2 regions of the Streptomyces sp. NPDC088387 genome follow, and region 2 is predicted to be linked to the other one. Evidence: riboswitches for the same ligand, from Rfam matches in the RefSeq annotation. Region 2 holds a riboswitch; the other holds the start of a gene.

Region 1 (7,650 bases), on a different contig from region 2:
CGCCGTCACCACGCCGGACCTCACCGGCGCCCTCGCCCTCAACCCCAACTACAAGATCGACGGACCGCTGTGGGAGTCCCTGGAGGGGCTGCTCGGCAAGGAGGGCGTGGCCACCGCCAACGGCCCGCGCCACCGCCGCCAGCGCCGCACCATCCAGCCCGCCTTCCGGCTCGACGCGATACCGGCGTACGGCCCGATCATGGAGGAGGAGGCGCACGCGCTCACCGAGCGCTGGCAGCCGGGCGACACCATCGACTGCACCGGCGAGTCGTTCCGGGTCGCGGTGCGCATCGCCGCGCGCTGTCTGCTGCGCGGCGACTTCATGGACGAGCGGGCGGAGCGGCTGTGCAACGCGCTCGCCACCGTCTTCCGGGGCATGTACCGCAGGATGGTCGTCCCGCTCGGGCCGCTGTACCGGCTGCCGCTGCCGGCCAACCGCGAATTCAACCGGGCGCTGGCCGATTTGCATCTCCTCGTCGACGAGATCGTCGCCGAGCGGCGCGCCTCTGGTCAAAAGCCGGACGATTTGCTGACGGCATTGCTGGAGGCGAAGGACGAGAATGGCGAGCCCATCGGGGAACAGGAGATCCACGACCAGGTCGTCGCGATACTCACGCCGGGCAGCGAAACCGTCGCGTCCACGATCATGTGGCTGCTCCAAGTCCTCGCCGAACACCCGGAGCACGCGGACCGGGTCCGGGACGAGGTCGAATCCGTGACCGGCGGCCGGCCCGTCGCATTCGAGGACGTCCGCAAGCTGCGGCACACCAACAATGTCGTCGTCGAGGCGATGCGTTTGCGGCCCGCCGTATGGATACTGACCCGCCGGGCAGTAACCGACTCCGAACTCGGTGGGTATCGCATTCCCGCCGGGGCCGACATCGTCTACAGTCCGTACGCGATCCAACGCGATGCGCGTTCGTACGCGGAGAACCTCCGGTTCGATCCCGACCGTTGGCTTCCGGAACGCTCCAAGGACGTTCCGAAATACGCCATGAGTCCGTTCAGCGTGGGCAATCGCAAGTGCCCGAGCGACCACTTCTCCATGGCCCAACTCAGCCTGATCACCGCGGCGGTGGCGACCAGGTACCGCTTCGAGCAGGTGCCTGGGTCCGACGACCTGACCCGGGTGGGGATCACCCTGCGCCCGAACCGGCTGCTGCTCACGCCGGTGGCGCGCTGATCCGCCGGCGCGCGTTCAGGCGGCCTCCGGTCCTCTGAACGTGCGCCGGTAGGCGTTCGGCGTGGTGCCGACGGCGCGCAGGAACTGGTGGCGCATCGCGGCGGCGGAGCCGAACCCGGCCCGCGAGGCGATCGCGTCCACCGTCACGTCCGTCGCCTCCAGCAACCGCTGGGCCAGCAGCACCCGTTGGCGCAGGATCCAGCGGTACGGGGTCGTCCCGGTCTCCTGCTGGAAGCGGCGGGCGAAGGTGCGCGGCGACATCAGGGCGCGGGCCGCGAGCTGTTCGACCGTGACGTCCTCGGCGAGGTGCTGTTCCATCCAGGCCAGCACCTCGCCGACGGTGTCGCAGGACGAGGCGGGCAGCGGCCGCTCGATGTACTGGGCCTGGCCGCCGTCCCGGTGCGGCGGCACGACCATGCGCCGGGCGATGGAGTTGGCGGTCCGCGGGCCCTCCTCCTCGCGCACGATGTGCAGACAGGCGTCGATCCCGGCCGCCGTGCCCGCCGAGGTGATCACCGGGCCCTCGTCGACGTAGAGCACGTCCGGCTCGATGATCGCGCGCGGGTAGCGGTGGCCGAGCTCCTCCGCCTGCCGCCAGTGCACCGCGCACCGCCGGCCGTCGAGCAGTCCGGCGGCGCCGAGCACAAACACCCCCGAGCACACGCTCAGTACACGTGCGCCCCGGTCGACGGCCCTGACCAGGGCGTCGAGCAGCTCCTGCGGATACTCCCGCACGGTGTAGTCGCTGCCGGCGGGCACGGCGATCAGATCGGCCTCTTCGAGCCGGTCGAGTCCGTAGGGCGTGGCGACGGTGAAGCCGGGGACGTGGGTGCCCAGGGTCGGCCCCTCGGCCGAGACGACCGCGAAGTCGTAGACCGGGAGCCCCTCGTCGCTGCGGTCCATGCCGAAGACCTCGCAGACGACGCCGAGCTCGAAGGGATGTACGCCGTCGAGCAGGGCGACGGCCACGTTTTTGAGCATGCTGCCAGTGTGCCGCGTTACTGGCAGGAAATCGAGGGTGTGCGGCAGTCCTGCCACTGCCGGTAAGGAGCATTCGGCGCGACAGTAGTGTCATGACTACGGAACAGACGCAAGGACTCATCGGCCTGCTGGCCGTCCTCGGGATCATGCTCCTCGTGGTCCTCCCCGCGCTGATCGGTGCGGTGCGCGACTGGCGCGTCGACCGTCAGCTCAGGGAGGCCGAGGGGAGGCTGGAGCCGAAGCCGGCTCAGAAGTCCTCGTCCAGGTCCACGGTGCCCTCCACCGCGACCTGGTACGCCGAGGGACGGCGCTCGAAGAAGTTCGTGAGCTCCTGAACACCCTGGAGCTCCATGAAGGAGAAGGGGTTCTCGGAGCCGTAGACCGGCGCGAAGCCCAGCCGGGTCAGCCGCTGGTCCGCCACACACTCCAGGTACTGCCGCATCGACTCGGTGTTCATGCCCGGGAGGCCGTCACCACACAGGTCGCGCGCGAACTGAAGCTCGGCCTCGACGGCCTCCCGCAGCATGTCGGTGACCTGCTCCTGAAGCCGGTCGTCGAAGAGGTCCGGCTCCTCCTTGCGGACGGTGTCCACGACCTCGAACGCGAACGACATGTGCATCGTCTCGTCACGGAACACCCAGTTGGTGCCGGTCGCCAGGCCGTGCAGCAGACCGCGGCTGCGCAGCCAGTAGACGTACGCGAAGGCGCCGTAGAAGAACAGGCCCTCGATGCACGCGGCGAAGCAGATCAGGTTGAGCAGGAAGCGGCGGCGGTCGGCCTGGCTCTCCAGACGGTCCAGCTTCTCGACCTCGTTGATCCACTTGAAGCAGAACTCCGCCTTCTCGCGGATCGAGGGGATGTTCTCGACGGCGTCGAACGCCGCCGCCCGGTCCTCCGGGTCGGGCAGATAGGTGTCCAGGAGCGTCAGATAGAACTGGACGTGCACGGCCTCCTCGAAGAGCTGACGGCTCAGATACAGCCGCGCCTCGGGGGAGTTGATGTGCTTGTACAGCGTCAGCACCAGGTTGTTCGCCACGATCGAGTCGCCCGTCGCGAAGAACGCGACCAGCCGGCCGATCAGATGCTGCTCCGAGGGGCTCAGCTTCGCGAGGTCGGCGACGTCCGAGTGGAGGTCGACCTCCTCCACGGTCCAGGTGTTCTTGATGGCGTCCCGGTAGCGCTCGTAGAAGTCCGGGTAGCGCATCGGACGCAGAGTCAGCTCGAAGCCGGGGTCGAGAAGGTTCTGGTTGCTCATTACTGGCAGGCCTCGCAGGACTCGGGGTTTTCCAGGGAGCAGGCGACGGCCTCGGGGTCGGCGGCCTGCTGGACGGGGATGGTCTTCTCGGGCTGCGCCTGGCCCTGGGCGGCCCGGGCGATCCGGGTCGCCGGGCGCGAACGCAGGTAGTACGTGGTCTTCAGACCCGACTTCCAGGCGTACGCGTACATCGAGGAGAGCTTGCCGATGGTCGGCGTCTCCAGGAACAGGTTCAGCGACTGCGCCTGGTCCAGGTACGGCGTACGCGCGGCGGCCATGTCGATCAGACCGCGCTGCGGGATCTCCCACGCCGTGCGGTACAGCCGGCGCACCTCCTCGGGGATCCACGCGAACGCCTGCACCGAACCGCTGCCCTCGCGCAGCGCCTCCCGGGTCCGGGCGTCCCACACGCCGAGGTTCTTCAGGTCCTGCACCAGATAGGAGTTGACCTGGAGGAACTCACCGGACAGCGTCTCGCGCTTGAACAGGTTGGACACCTGCGGCTCGATGCACTCGTACACCCCGGCGATGGAGGCGATGGTGGCGGTCGGCGCGATCGCCAGCAGCAGCGAGTTGCGCAGCCCCACCGAAGCGATACGTTCCCGCAGCGCGGCCCAGCGCTCCGGCCAGGTGGTCTCGACACCGTAGTGGTCGGGGTGCAGCACACCCCGGGCGGTACGGGTCTTCTCCCAGGCCGGCAGCGGGCCGCTGCGCTCGGCGAGGTCGGCGGAGGCCTCGTAGGCGGCGAGCATGATCCGCTCGGCGATCCGGGTGGACAGCGCCTTCGCCTCGGGCGAGTCGAACGGCAGCCGCAGCTTGAAGAAGACGTCCTGGAGGCCCATCACGCCCAGACCGACCGGACGCCAGCGGGAGTTGGAGCGGCCCGCCTGCTCGGTCGGGTAGAAGTTGATGTCGACGACCCGGTCGAGGAACGTGACGGCCGTGCGCACGGTGGCGTCGAGCCGCTCCCAGTCGATGCCCTCGGTCGCCGTGTCCACGAAGGCGCCGAGGTTGACCGAGCCCAGGTTGCAGACCGCGGTCTCGCCGTCGTCGGTGACCTCCAGGATCTCCGTGCAGAGATTGGAGGAGTGGATGACGTGGCCCGGCTCGGCGGTCTGGTTGGCCGTGCGGTTGGCGGCGTCCTTGAAGGTCATCCAGCCGTTGCCGGTCTGCGCGAGGGTGCGCATCATCCGGCCGTACAGCTCGCGCGCCGGGATCGTCCTGCGGGCCAGCCCCTTCTCCTCGGCCGCCCGGTAGGCGTCGTCGAACTCGGCGCCGTACAGGTCGACCAGCTCCGGCACGTCGGCCGGCGAGAACAGCGACCAGATCCCGTCCGCGTCGACCCGGCGCATGAACTCGTCCGGCACCCAGTGCGCGAGGTTCAGGTTGTGCGTACGGCGGGCGTCCTCACCGGTGTTGTCCCGCAGCTCCAGGAACTCCTCGATGTCGGAGTGCCAGGTCTCCAGGTACACCGCGGCCGCGCCCTTGCGCCGGCCGCCCTGGTTCACCGCGGCGACCGAGGCGTCGAGGGTCTTCAGGAACGGCACGATCCCGTTGGAGTGCCCGTTGGTGCCGCGGATCAGCGAACCGCGTGAGCGGATCCGGCTGTAGGACAGGCCGATGCCGCCGGCGTGCTTGGAGAGCCGGGCGACCTGGTGGTAGCGGTCGTAGATGGAGTCCAGTTCGTCCAGGGGGGAGTCGAGCAGGTAGCAGGACGACATCTGCGGGTGTCGGGTGCCGGAGTTGAACAGCGTGGGGGAGGACGGCAGATACTCGAGGCGGCTCATCAGGCCGTAGAGCGAGGCGACCTCGTCGAGCGCGCGGACGGTGTCGTCCTCGGCGAGTCCGGAGGCGACCCGGAGCAGGAAGTGCTGCGGGGTCTCGATGACCTTGCGGGTGATCGGGTGGCGCAGCAGATAGCGGCTGTGCAGGGTGCGCAGACCGAAGTAGCCGAAGCGGTCGTCGGCGTCCCGGTCGACGAGCGCGTCGAGCCGCTCGGCGTGCAGCCGGACGAAGTCGGCGGTGCGGTCGGCGATCAGGCCCTCGCGGTGGCCGGTCGCGACGGACCCGGTGAAGGTGGTGACGCCCTGGGAGGCGGCCTCGGCGGCGATGGAGACCGTCAGCAGCCGCGCGGCGAGGCGCGAGTAGACGGGGTCCTCGGAGATGAGGCCGGCGGCGGCCTCGGTGGCCAGCTCGCGCAACTCGGTGTCGATCTCGGCGGCGTTCCGGGAGCTGCGGCCGCGCAGTGCGGCGGCGGCCACCCGGCCGGGGTCGGCGTCGGGGAGGTCGGCGGTCAGCTCGGTCAGGGTGCGCAACAGCGCGGCACCTGGACCGTCGTACTCCGCTTCGGCTGCTACCGCTGAAGCCGGGTCGGCTGGCGCGATGGTCACGTGGGGCTCTCCCTCGCTCGGCACGGGGCCTTGCGGAGGGCGGACGGCAGCACGAGCGCACACGGCGTCGCGTCCACCGGCCCATTCCACGAGGCCCGGACGTCAGGCGCCCGGACCGGGTGGTCGGGCGCACTGTCGGCAGGTCCTCGGACTGACCATGTGCACAAATCATGCACAAGTACACCGTTGCGGGACAGTTCCGGATTCGCACCGGATTCCCCTGCGGCGACAGCGAGCATGAGCATACATCTTGTGCCGCGCTGTCGCCCCACCCCCAGATGTTGTGTCGCACTGGTTTCGCAGCGTCAACTCACCGCCACACAACAGCGGGCCGTCGGGGAGCCTTCCCCCGACGGCCCGCTGTCTCCCGTGTGGCCCTAGGGGCGGCTGGGCTCCGCCGTCGCCGGGGGCAGCTCGGTCCGTACGCCGGGGTCGCCGGCGTCCACCGTGTAGTCGCCGGGGCTTGTCTCGTCGATGCCCTCGGGCGCCTTGAGCGCCTTCAGGACGAACGTCAGGACGACCGTCACGAGCAGGTTGAGCACAAACGCGGTGAGGCCGATGTAGCCGATCTCACCGATGCCGGGGATCTCCGCCGACGAGCCGCCGAAGTGCTTCTGCGTCGGGGACGCCACCCCGTACGCGGCGGCCGTGCCGTAGACCATGCCGACCGCCCAGCCGGCCAGCAGCGCCCAGCGGTGGAACCAGCGGGTGAACAGACCGCCGACGAGCGCCGGCATGGTCTGGAGGATCCAGATGCCGCCCAGCAGCTGGAAGTTGATGGCGACCGTCTTGTCCATACCGAGGACGAAGACCAGCGCGCCGACCTTCACCAGCAGGGAGACCAGCTTGGAGACCTTGGTCTCCTGGGCGGGCGTGGCGTCCGGCTTGATGAAGTCCTTGTAGATGTTGCGGGTGAACAGGTTCGCCGCCGCGATCGACATGATGGCCGCGGGGACCAGCGCGCCGATGCCGATCGCCGCGAACGCGACACCGGTGAACCAGTCCGGGAACATGTTCTCGAACAGCTGCGGGATCGCCAGCTGGCCGTTCTCCACCTTGATGCCGGCCGCGATCGCCATGAAGCCCAGCAGGCCGAGCAGGCCGAGCATCAGCGAATACAGCGGCAGGATCGTGGAGTTGCGCCGGATCACGTCCCGGCTGCGGCTGGACAGCACGGCCGTCACACTGTGCGGGTACATGAACAGCGCGAGCGCCGAACCGAGCGCCAGCGTCGCGTACGTCCACTGCGACTGGGCGTTCGGCACCAGACCGCCCGCCCCCGCCGCCTCGTACTTCTCGCTCGCCGCGCCGAAGATGTCGTCGAAGCCGCCCAGCTTGATCGGGATGTAGGTGATCGCGACGGCGATGACGAGATAGATCAGCCCGTCCTTCACGAACGCGATCAGCGCGGGCGCCCGCAGCCCCGACGAGTAGGTGTACGCGGCCAGCACACCGAAGGCGATGAGCAGCGGCAGGTCCTTGATGAACCAGTGGGTGTTCTCGCCGCCGCCGATGCCCATCACGTCCAGCACGGCCTGGATGCCGACCAGCTGGAGCGCGATGTAGGGCATCGTGGCCAGGATGCCGGTGACGGCGACCGCCAGCGACAGGCCCTTCGAGCCGAACCGGCCCCGGACGAAGTCCGAGGTGGTGACGTACCCGTGCTTGTGCGACACCGACCACAGCCGGGGCAGGAAGACGAACATCATCGGGTAGATGAGGATCGTGTACGGCACCGCGAAGAAGCCGGACGCGCCCGCCGCGTAGATCGCCGCCGGCACGGCGACGAAGGTGTACGCGGTGTAGAGGTCGCCGCCGAGCAGGAACCAGGTGACCCAGGT
Region 2 (7,650 bases):
GGTGGCTGGCGCACCACCGGCACCGGACACGACGGCCCCGCGTTCATCTGCCGCATCGGCTACAGCGGCTTCAAGAACGGCAGACAGTTCCCGACCGCCGCCGAGGACGACTGCGTCCTGACCCCACCGGCGTCGGCCTACTGGTCGTACTGGCACGCCGACCCGGGCAAGAACGACTGGGAGTACAGCCAGTTGGGCGCGATGCTCTACAAGCCGAAGCCCGGCAGCGTCGACCTCTGGATCTTCGGCGGCACCAACGTCGAGGGCACGGAGGGCCGGCCCACCGTCCGCCCCGACCAGCTCCGCGCCCGCAACGCCAACCCGACGGGCGACGCGGCGAAGCCGCCCTCCGAACAGAAGGCACCGCCCCTTCCCCCGGACGTCGACACCGGACCACGCCCCGACCGGCCGGAGACCAAGGCACCCGGGCACACGACGACAGAGCCGGACGAGCCGAAGAGGTCCCCGTCCAAGAAGCCCAAACCGAGGGACAGCCCGGAGGCGAGCCCCAGCACCTCCGCGCCTCAGTCGGCCGCCGCCACGCCCTCGCCCGGCAGCGCCGAGGTCGTCGACGCCGCGCCGGCCGCCGACGCCCCGCACGACACGGGCTCGGTCGCACCCGTGGTGGCCGGTGCCGCGCTGGTCGTCCTCATCGGCGGTACGGCGGCCTTCGTGGCCCGCCGTCGCCGCCGTATCGAGTGACCCGGGTGGCCCGTACGGCGGCCGAGGCGCCCGCCGTGCCGTCCGGACCCGCTCCGGACCGGGGCGGCCGGCGTCTGCCCCGCACCCTCCATCCGCTCGCCTGGTGGGTGTGGGCGCTCGCGCTCGCCACCGCCGTCAGCCGCACCAACAACCCCCTGCTGCTTTTCCTCGTCCTGGTCGTCCTCGGCTACGTCGTCACGGCCCGCCGCACGGAGGCGCCCTGGGCACGCGGCTTCAAGTACTACCTGTACCTCGCGCTCACCGTCGTGGCGATCCGTGTCGTCTTCCGGGCCGTCTTCGCCACCGGCATCACCCCTCACGACCACTTCCTGTTCGCCCTGCCGCACATCCCCACCCCGGACTGGTACGCGGGAATCCGGATCGGCGGCCCCGTCTCCCTGGAGGCCGTCCTGTCGGCGGCCACCGACGGGCTGCGGCTGGCCTGCATGCTGTGCTGCATCGGCGCCGCCAACACCCTCGCCAACCCCAAACGCGCCCTGCGGGTCCTGCCCGGCGCCCTCTACGAGCTCGGCGTCGCCGTCACCGTCGCCATCAGCGTGGCACCACAACTCGTGCAGAGTGTGCAACGCGTCGCCCGCGCACGGAAGTTGCGCGCCGGCCGCACCAAGGGCTTCAAGGCACTGCGCGGCATCGCCGTCCCCGTCCTGGAGGACGCCCTCGAACGATCCCTGCGACTGGCCGCCGCCATGGACTCCCGCGGCTACGGCAGGGCCGGCACCGCCACCCGCGCCTCCCGCCGCATCACGGGTGCCCTGATGCTGCTCGGCATGTGCGGACTGTGCGCCGGGGCGTACGGCCTGCTCGACGCGACCGCACCCGCCTTCTTCGGCCTGCCCGCCATGCTCCTCGGGGCCGCGCTGTGCGTGGGCGGGCTGCGCCTGGGCGGCCGTCGCGTCACCCGCACCAACTACCGCCCCGACCCCTGTCGCCTGCCGGAGTGGGCGGTGGCCGGCAGCGGCGTCGTCGCCGCCGTACTGCTCTTCACCAACCTCGGCTACGACCCCGCCCAGCTCAACCCCACCTTCTACCCACTGACCTGGCCCGACCTGCCCCTGGTGCCGACCGCCGCGATCCTGCTGGCCGGAGCCGCCGGGTTCCTCGCCCCGCCACCCCAGGTCGGCCCGCCGCCGGGCCCCGCCAAGAGAGCCGCCACCCCGTGATCACCTTCGACCAGGTCACCATCGAGTACGACACCGCGCCCGAACCCGCCCTGCGCGATCTCGACCTCACGGTGGAGGAGGGTGAACTCTGCCTCGTCGTGGGCCACACCGGCGTCGGCAAGTCCACCCTCCTCGGCGCCGTCAACGGACTCGTGCCGCACTTCACCGGAGGCACCCTCTACGGCCGGGTCGTCGTCGACGGCCGCGACACCGCCCACCATCCGCCCCGCGAACTCGCCGATGTCGTCGGCGTGGTCGGCCAGGACCCGATCGACGGGTTCGTCACCGACACCGTCGAGGAGGAACTCGCCTACGCCATGGAGCAGTTGGCGATCCCTCCGGCCACCATGCGCAAACGCGTCGAGGAGACCCTCGACCTCCTCGGCCTCGCCGACCTGCGCCATCGCGCGCTGTACGAACTCTCCGGCGGCCAGCAGCAACGGGTCGCCATCGGATCCGTCCTCACCGCCCATCCCCGGGTCCTCGTCCTCGACGAACCGACCTCGGCACTGGACCCCACAGCGGCCGAGGAGGTCCTGGCCGCGGTCACCCGCCTTGTGCACGACCTGGGCGTCACCGTCCTCATGGCGGAACACCGCCTCGAACGCGTCGTCCAGTACGCCGACCGTGTCATCCACCTCCCCGGCGACGGCCGTGCCCTGATCGGCCCACCTGCCGACATCCTCCGTACGGCGTCGATCGCCCCGCCGATCGTGGAGCTGGGGCGCGCGGCGGGCTGGTCCCCGCTGCCGCTGTCCATCCGCGACGCCCGGCGCGCCGCCGCACCCCTTCGCGCCCGGCTGGCGGAGCGGGCACCGGCGCCGGTGCGGCGAACCGAAGCGGGGGACCGGCACAGGCTGCTGACCGCGCGCGGCGTCACGGTCGCCTACCGCGGGGTGCCCGCCGTGCGGGAGGTGGACCTCGATCTGCACACCGGTGAGGTGACGGCGTTGATGGGCCGCAACGGCTCCGGGAAGTCGTCGCTGCTGTGGGCCATCCAGGGCTCGGGTCCGCGCCGCGCGGGGACCGTCAAGGTGAGCGACTCCGCGGGTGCGAAGGTGGGCGACTCCGTGCGCGGGAGTGCGAAGGCGACCGGTTCCGGAGGGGGCACCGATCCGCACGCCGTGCCCGCCGCACAGGCCCGCCGGCTCGTCGGACTGGTTCCCCAGACCCCCGCGGACCTGCTCTACCTGGAGAGCGTCAAGGCGGAACTCGACCAGGCGGACACCGAGTCGGGGTCCGCCGTGACCGCACGGGACGTCCTTGACCGGCTCGCGCCCGGCATCGACGACGCCACCCACCCGCGCGACCTCTCCGAGGGGCAGAAACTCGCCCTGGTCCTCGCCATCCAGGTCTCCGCCGCGCCCCGGATCGTGCTGCTCGACGAACCGACCCGCGGACTGGACTACCGCGCGAAGACCGAACTCATCGGTGTGGTGGACGCGTTGGCGGCCGAGGGCCGGGCGGTCGTCATCTCCACCCACGACGTCGAGTTCGCCGCCCGCGCGGCCGACCGGGTCGTGGTGATGGCCGAGGGCGACATCGTCGCCGACGGCCCGACCACGGAGGTCATCGTCTCCTCACCGGTCTTCGCCCCGCAGACCGCGAAGATCCTGGCCCCGCTGCCCTACCTGACGGTCGGCCAGGTCGAAACGGCACTCGCGGCCGAGGACCGGAAGGAGGGTGACCGTGACCAGACGTGAAGCGGCGGCGATCCGGCTCGGCCCGCGCGTGGGGATCGTCATGACCCTGGCCGCATTCCTCGGGCTTGTGGCCTTCTTCTGGCCCTTCGTCGTGGCCCCGGGGAAGCTCGGCTCCAACTACGCGCCCCCGCTGATCTTCGGGGTTCTCCTGCTCCTGGTGCTGTGCGTGGTGCTCTCGGAGATCGCCGAGGGCGGCATCGACTCCAAGGCGCTCGCGATGCTCGGTGTGCTCTCCGCCGTCAACGCGGCCCTGCGCCCCCTGGGTGCCGGAACCGCCGGCATCGAGACCGTGTTCTTCGTCCTCGTCCTCGCCGGCCGGGTCTACGGCCCAGGCTTCGGGTTCGTGCTCGGCTGCACCTCGCTGTTCGCCTCCGCGCTCATCACGGGCGGAGTCGGGCCCTGGATGCCGTACCAGATGTTCGGCTGTGCCTTCGTCGGGATGCTCGCCGGCTTCCTGCCCCGGGCCACCGGCCGCCGTGAGGTGCTGATGCTGGCGGTGTACGGATCCCTCTCCGGGTATCTGTTCGGCTTTCTGCTCAACCTGTCCTTCTGGCCGTTCTCCCTGGACCCGAACAGCTCCATCGCCTATCTGCCGGGACTGCCGTTCACCGAGCAGTGGCAGCGCTACATCGCCTTCGACATCGCCACGTCCCTCGGCTGGGACACCGGCCGGGCGGTCACCAACTTCGTCTGTGTACTGCTCGCCGGTCCCGCGGTGCTGACCACCTTCCGACGGGCCGCGCGCCGCGCCCGCTTCCGCGCCCCGGTGCGGTTCGCCGAGCCACGGACGGCCGCGCCGGAAAAGCCCTGACCCGGCACAACACGGCACCGGGCTCGCCCGGGGTGGATTTACTAGGACGTCCAACTATATAGTCGCGGCAGAAGGCCCGCGGTGCAGGGAAGCCGGTGTGATTCCGGCGCGGTCCCGCCACTGTGACCGGGGAGTACGCCGTCGAGCAGGACGCCACTGACGAGCACGAAGTCGGGAAGGCGGACGGCGCGCGCTGATCCGGGAGTCAGGATACCGGCCGCGGGATGTTCCGTGTTGTCCACGAGGATGGAGCTGACACGCATGGCACCGGTGTGCACCCACGACCCCGGCGGACTTGGCGGGCGGGCTCCACGGCCCCACCCGCGTCCGGCCGTCACAGCCTGACGGTCCCCTCGCCATACGCGATCTCGCGCCGCCCCCGCACCCGTACGCCACCGCGTCCGGACGCGGCGGTCCCGCGCGCCGTCCCGGATCACCTGACGAGAGCAGGCCATACATGATCCGCGCACAAGACCGCGCCTCCGCGCGCGAGTTGACGCACTTCATCGGCGGCAAGCACACCCCGGGAACCTCGGGGTCCTACGCCGACGTGTACGACCCCAACACCGGCGAGGTACAGGCCTGCGTGCCCCTCGCCAGCCGCGCCGAGACCGAGGCGGCGATCGCCGACGCCGCGCAGGCCCAGCACGAGTGGGGCGAGTGGAATCCGCAGCGCCGGGCCCGAGTCCTGCTGCGCTTCCTCCAACTGGCCGAGCAGGAGAAGGACTCCCTGGCCCGGCTGCTCTCCGCCGAGCACGGCAAGACCGTCGCCGACGCGCACGGCGACCTCCAACGCGGCCTGGAGGTGGTGGAGTTCGCCGCCGGGATCCCGCATCTGCTCAAGGGCGAGTTCACCGACAACGCCGGCACCGGCATCGACGTCCACTCGCTGCGCGCGCCCCTGGGCGTCGTCGCGGGCATCACCCCGTTCAACTTCCCCGCCATGATCCCCCTCTGGAAGGCCGCCCCCGCCCTGGCCTGCGGCAACGCCTTCCTTCTCAAGCCCTCCGAGCGCGACCCCTCCGTACCGCTGCGGCTCGCCGAACTCTTCCTGGAGGCGGGCCTGCCGCCAGGTGTCCTCAACGTCGTCAACGGCGACCGCGAAGCCGTCACCACCCTCCTCGAAGACCCCCGCGTCGCCGCCCTCGGCTTCGTCGGCTCGACCCCCGTCGCCGCGCACATCTACGCCACCGCCGCCGCCCACGGCAAACGCGCCCAGTGCTTCGGCGGCGCCAAGAACCACATGATCGTGATGCCGGACGCCGACCTCGACCAGGCCGTGGACGCCCTGATCGGCGCCGGTTACGGCTCGGCGGGCGAACGCTGCATGGCCATCTCGGTCGCCGTGCCCGTCGGCGAACAGACCGCCGACGCACTGGTCGCCCGCCTCAAGGAGCGCATCGCCGGGCTCCGCATCGGCCGCAGCGACGACCCCGAGGCGGACTTCGGCCCGCTGGTCGGCCCCGACGCCCTCGACCGGGTCCGCTCCTACGTCGACCTCGGTGTCGAGGAGGGCGCCGAACTCGTCGTCGACGGGCGCGACTTCAGCCTCCCCGGCCACGAGAACGGCTTCTTCGCCGGAGCCTCCCTCTTCGACCGCGTCACCCCCGCCATGCGCATCTACCAGGAGGAGATCTTCGGCCCGGTCCTCTCCGTGGTCCGCGCCACCGACTACGAGGAGGCCCTGCGCCTGCCCAGCGAGCACGCCTACGGCAACGGCGTGGCGATCTTCACCCGCGACGGCGACACCGCCCGCGACTTCACCCGCCGGGTCAACACCGGAATGATCGGCGTCAACGTGCCCATCCCGGTACCCGTCGCCTACCACACCTTCGGCGGCTGGAAGCGCTCCGGCTTCGGCGACCTCAACCAGCACGGCCCGGACGCCATCCGCTTCTACACCCGTACGAAGACCGTCACCTCGCGCTGGCCCGCCGGCCTCAGGGAAGGCGCGAGCTTCACGATCCCGACGATGGGGTGAGCGCGATGACCCTGCTCACCGAGGACCAGCAGGCCCTCGTCGAGACGACCCTCGACTTCGCCCAGGACCACCTCGCCCCGCACGCCCTCGACTGGGACCGCGACAAGCACTTCCCGGTCGACGTCCTGCGCAAGGCCGCCGGAATCGGCCTCGGCGGTGTCTACGTCCGCGAGGAGTCCGGCGGCTCCGGCCTCACCCGGACCGACGGCGTCCTCGTCTTCGAGACCCTCGCCTCCGGCTGCCCCTCCATCGCCGGCTACCTCTCCATCCACAACATGGTCGCCTGGATGGTCGACCACTACGGCGACCCCGCCCAGCGTGAACGCCGGCTGCCCCGTCTGTGCGCGATGGACGACCTCGCCGCGTACTGCCTGACCGAACCCGGCAGCGGCTCCGACGCCGCCGCCCTCACCACCCGCGCGGTCCGCGACGGCGACCACTGGATCCTCACCGGAGTCAAGCAGTTCATCTCCGGCGCGGGCGCCGCCCGGCTGTACGTCGTCATGGCCCGCACCGGCGGTACCGGGGCCGGCGGGGTGTCCGCGTTCCTCGTCGAAGGTGACGACCCCGGACTGTCCTTCGGCGCCAACGAACACAAGATGGGCTGGAACGCCCAGCCCACCCGCCAGGTCATCCTCGACGAGGTCCGCATCCCCGGCGACCGGCTCCTCGGCCGCGAGGGCGAGGGCTTCCGCATCGCCATGAACGGTCTCAACGGCGGCCGCCTCGGGATCGCCGCCTGCTCACTCGGCGGCGCCCGCAGCGCCCTCGACCGCAGCCTCGCCCACCTCGCCGACCGGGAGGCCTTCGGCCGCCGCCTCCTGGACGCCGACGCGCTGCGCTTCCGGCTCGCCGACATGGCGACCGAACTCGCCGCAGCCCGAGCCCTGGTCCAGCAGGCCGCCGCCGCCCTCGACCGGGGCGACGCCCGGGCGCCGTACCTGTGCGCCATGGCCAAGCGGTTCGCCACCGACACGGGCTACTCCGTCGCGGACCGGGCGCTCCAGCTGCACGGCGGCTACGGCTACCTCCACGAGTACGGTATCGAGAAGATCGTCCGTGACCTGCGGGTCCACCGGATCCTGGAAGGAACCAACGAGATCATGCGTGTCATCGTGGCCCGCGGTATGACGGAGGCGTTCGCATGACCGGCACCGACGAGGTCGGGGCAACCGGCGCGAGCGACGCCACGGAATCCGTCCTGCTGCACACCGAGGGACGGGCCGCCCACATCACCCTCAACCGGCCGAGGGCCCTCAACGCCCTCACCCA

What was found. Region 2 has a riboswitch for cobalamin ahead of ACIQAC_RS32840 (CoA-acylating methylmalonate-semialdehyde dehydrogenase). Riboswitches for the same ligand answer to the same signal wherever they lie in the genome.
Region 1: another riboswitch for cobalamin. It lies ahead of ACIQAC_RS26455 (ribonucleoside-diphosphate reductase subunit alpha); the one in region 2 lies ahead of ACIQAC_RS32840 (CoA-acylating methylmalonate-semialdehyde dehydrogenase).

What each region holds. Positions count from the first base shown of each region.
Region 1 is NZ_JBIVNC010000010.1:193,647-201,296, reverse strand. It holds gene ACIQAC_RS26475 (cytochrome P450) at 1-1,183, shown strand, start outside; gene ACIQAC_RS26470 (helix-turn-helix domain-containing protein) at 1,199-2,164, opposite strand; gene ACIQAC_RS26465 (hypothetical protein) at 2,257-2,499, shown strand; gene ACIQAC_RS26460 (ribonucleotide-diphosphate reductase subunit beta) at 2,412-3,419, opposite strand; gene ACIQAC_RS26455 (ribonucleoside-diphosphate reductase subunit alpha) at 3,419-5,809, opposite strand; cobalamin riboswitch at 5,929-6,061, opposite strand; gene mctP (monocarboxylate uptake permease MctP) at 6,187-7,650, opposite strand, start outside.
Region 2 is NZ_JBIVNC010000015.1:226,143-233,792, forward strand. It holds gene ACIQAC_RS32820 (hypothetical protein) at 1-702, shown strand, start outside; gene ACIQAC_RS32825 (energy-coupling factor transporter transmembrane component T) at 699-1,883, shown strand; gene ACIQAC_RS32830 (ABC transporter ATP-binding protein) at 1,880-3,586, shown strand; gene ACIQAC_RS32835 (ECF transporter S component) at 3,627-4,397, shown strand; cobalamin riboswitch at 4,446-4,634, shown strand; gene ACIQAC_RS32840 (CoA-acylating methylmalonate-semialdehyde dehydrogenase) at 4,855-6,378, shown strand; gene ACIQAC_RS32845 (acyl-CoA dehydrogenase family protein) at 6,384-7,526, shown strand; gene ACIQAC_RS32850 (enoyl-CoA hydratase/isomerase family protein) at 7,523-7,650, shown strand, end outside.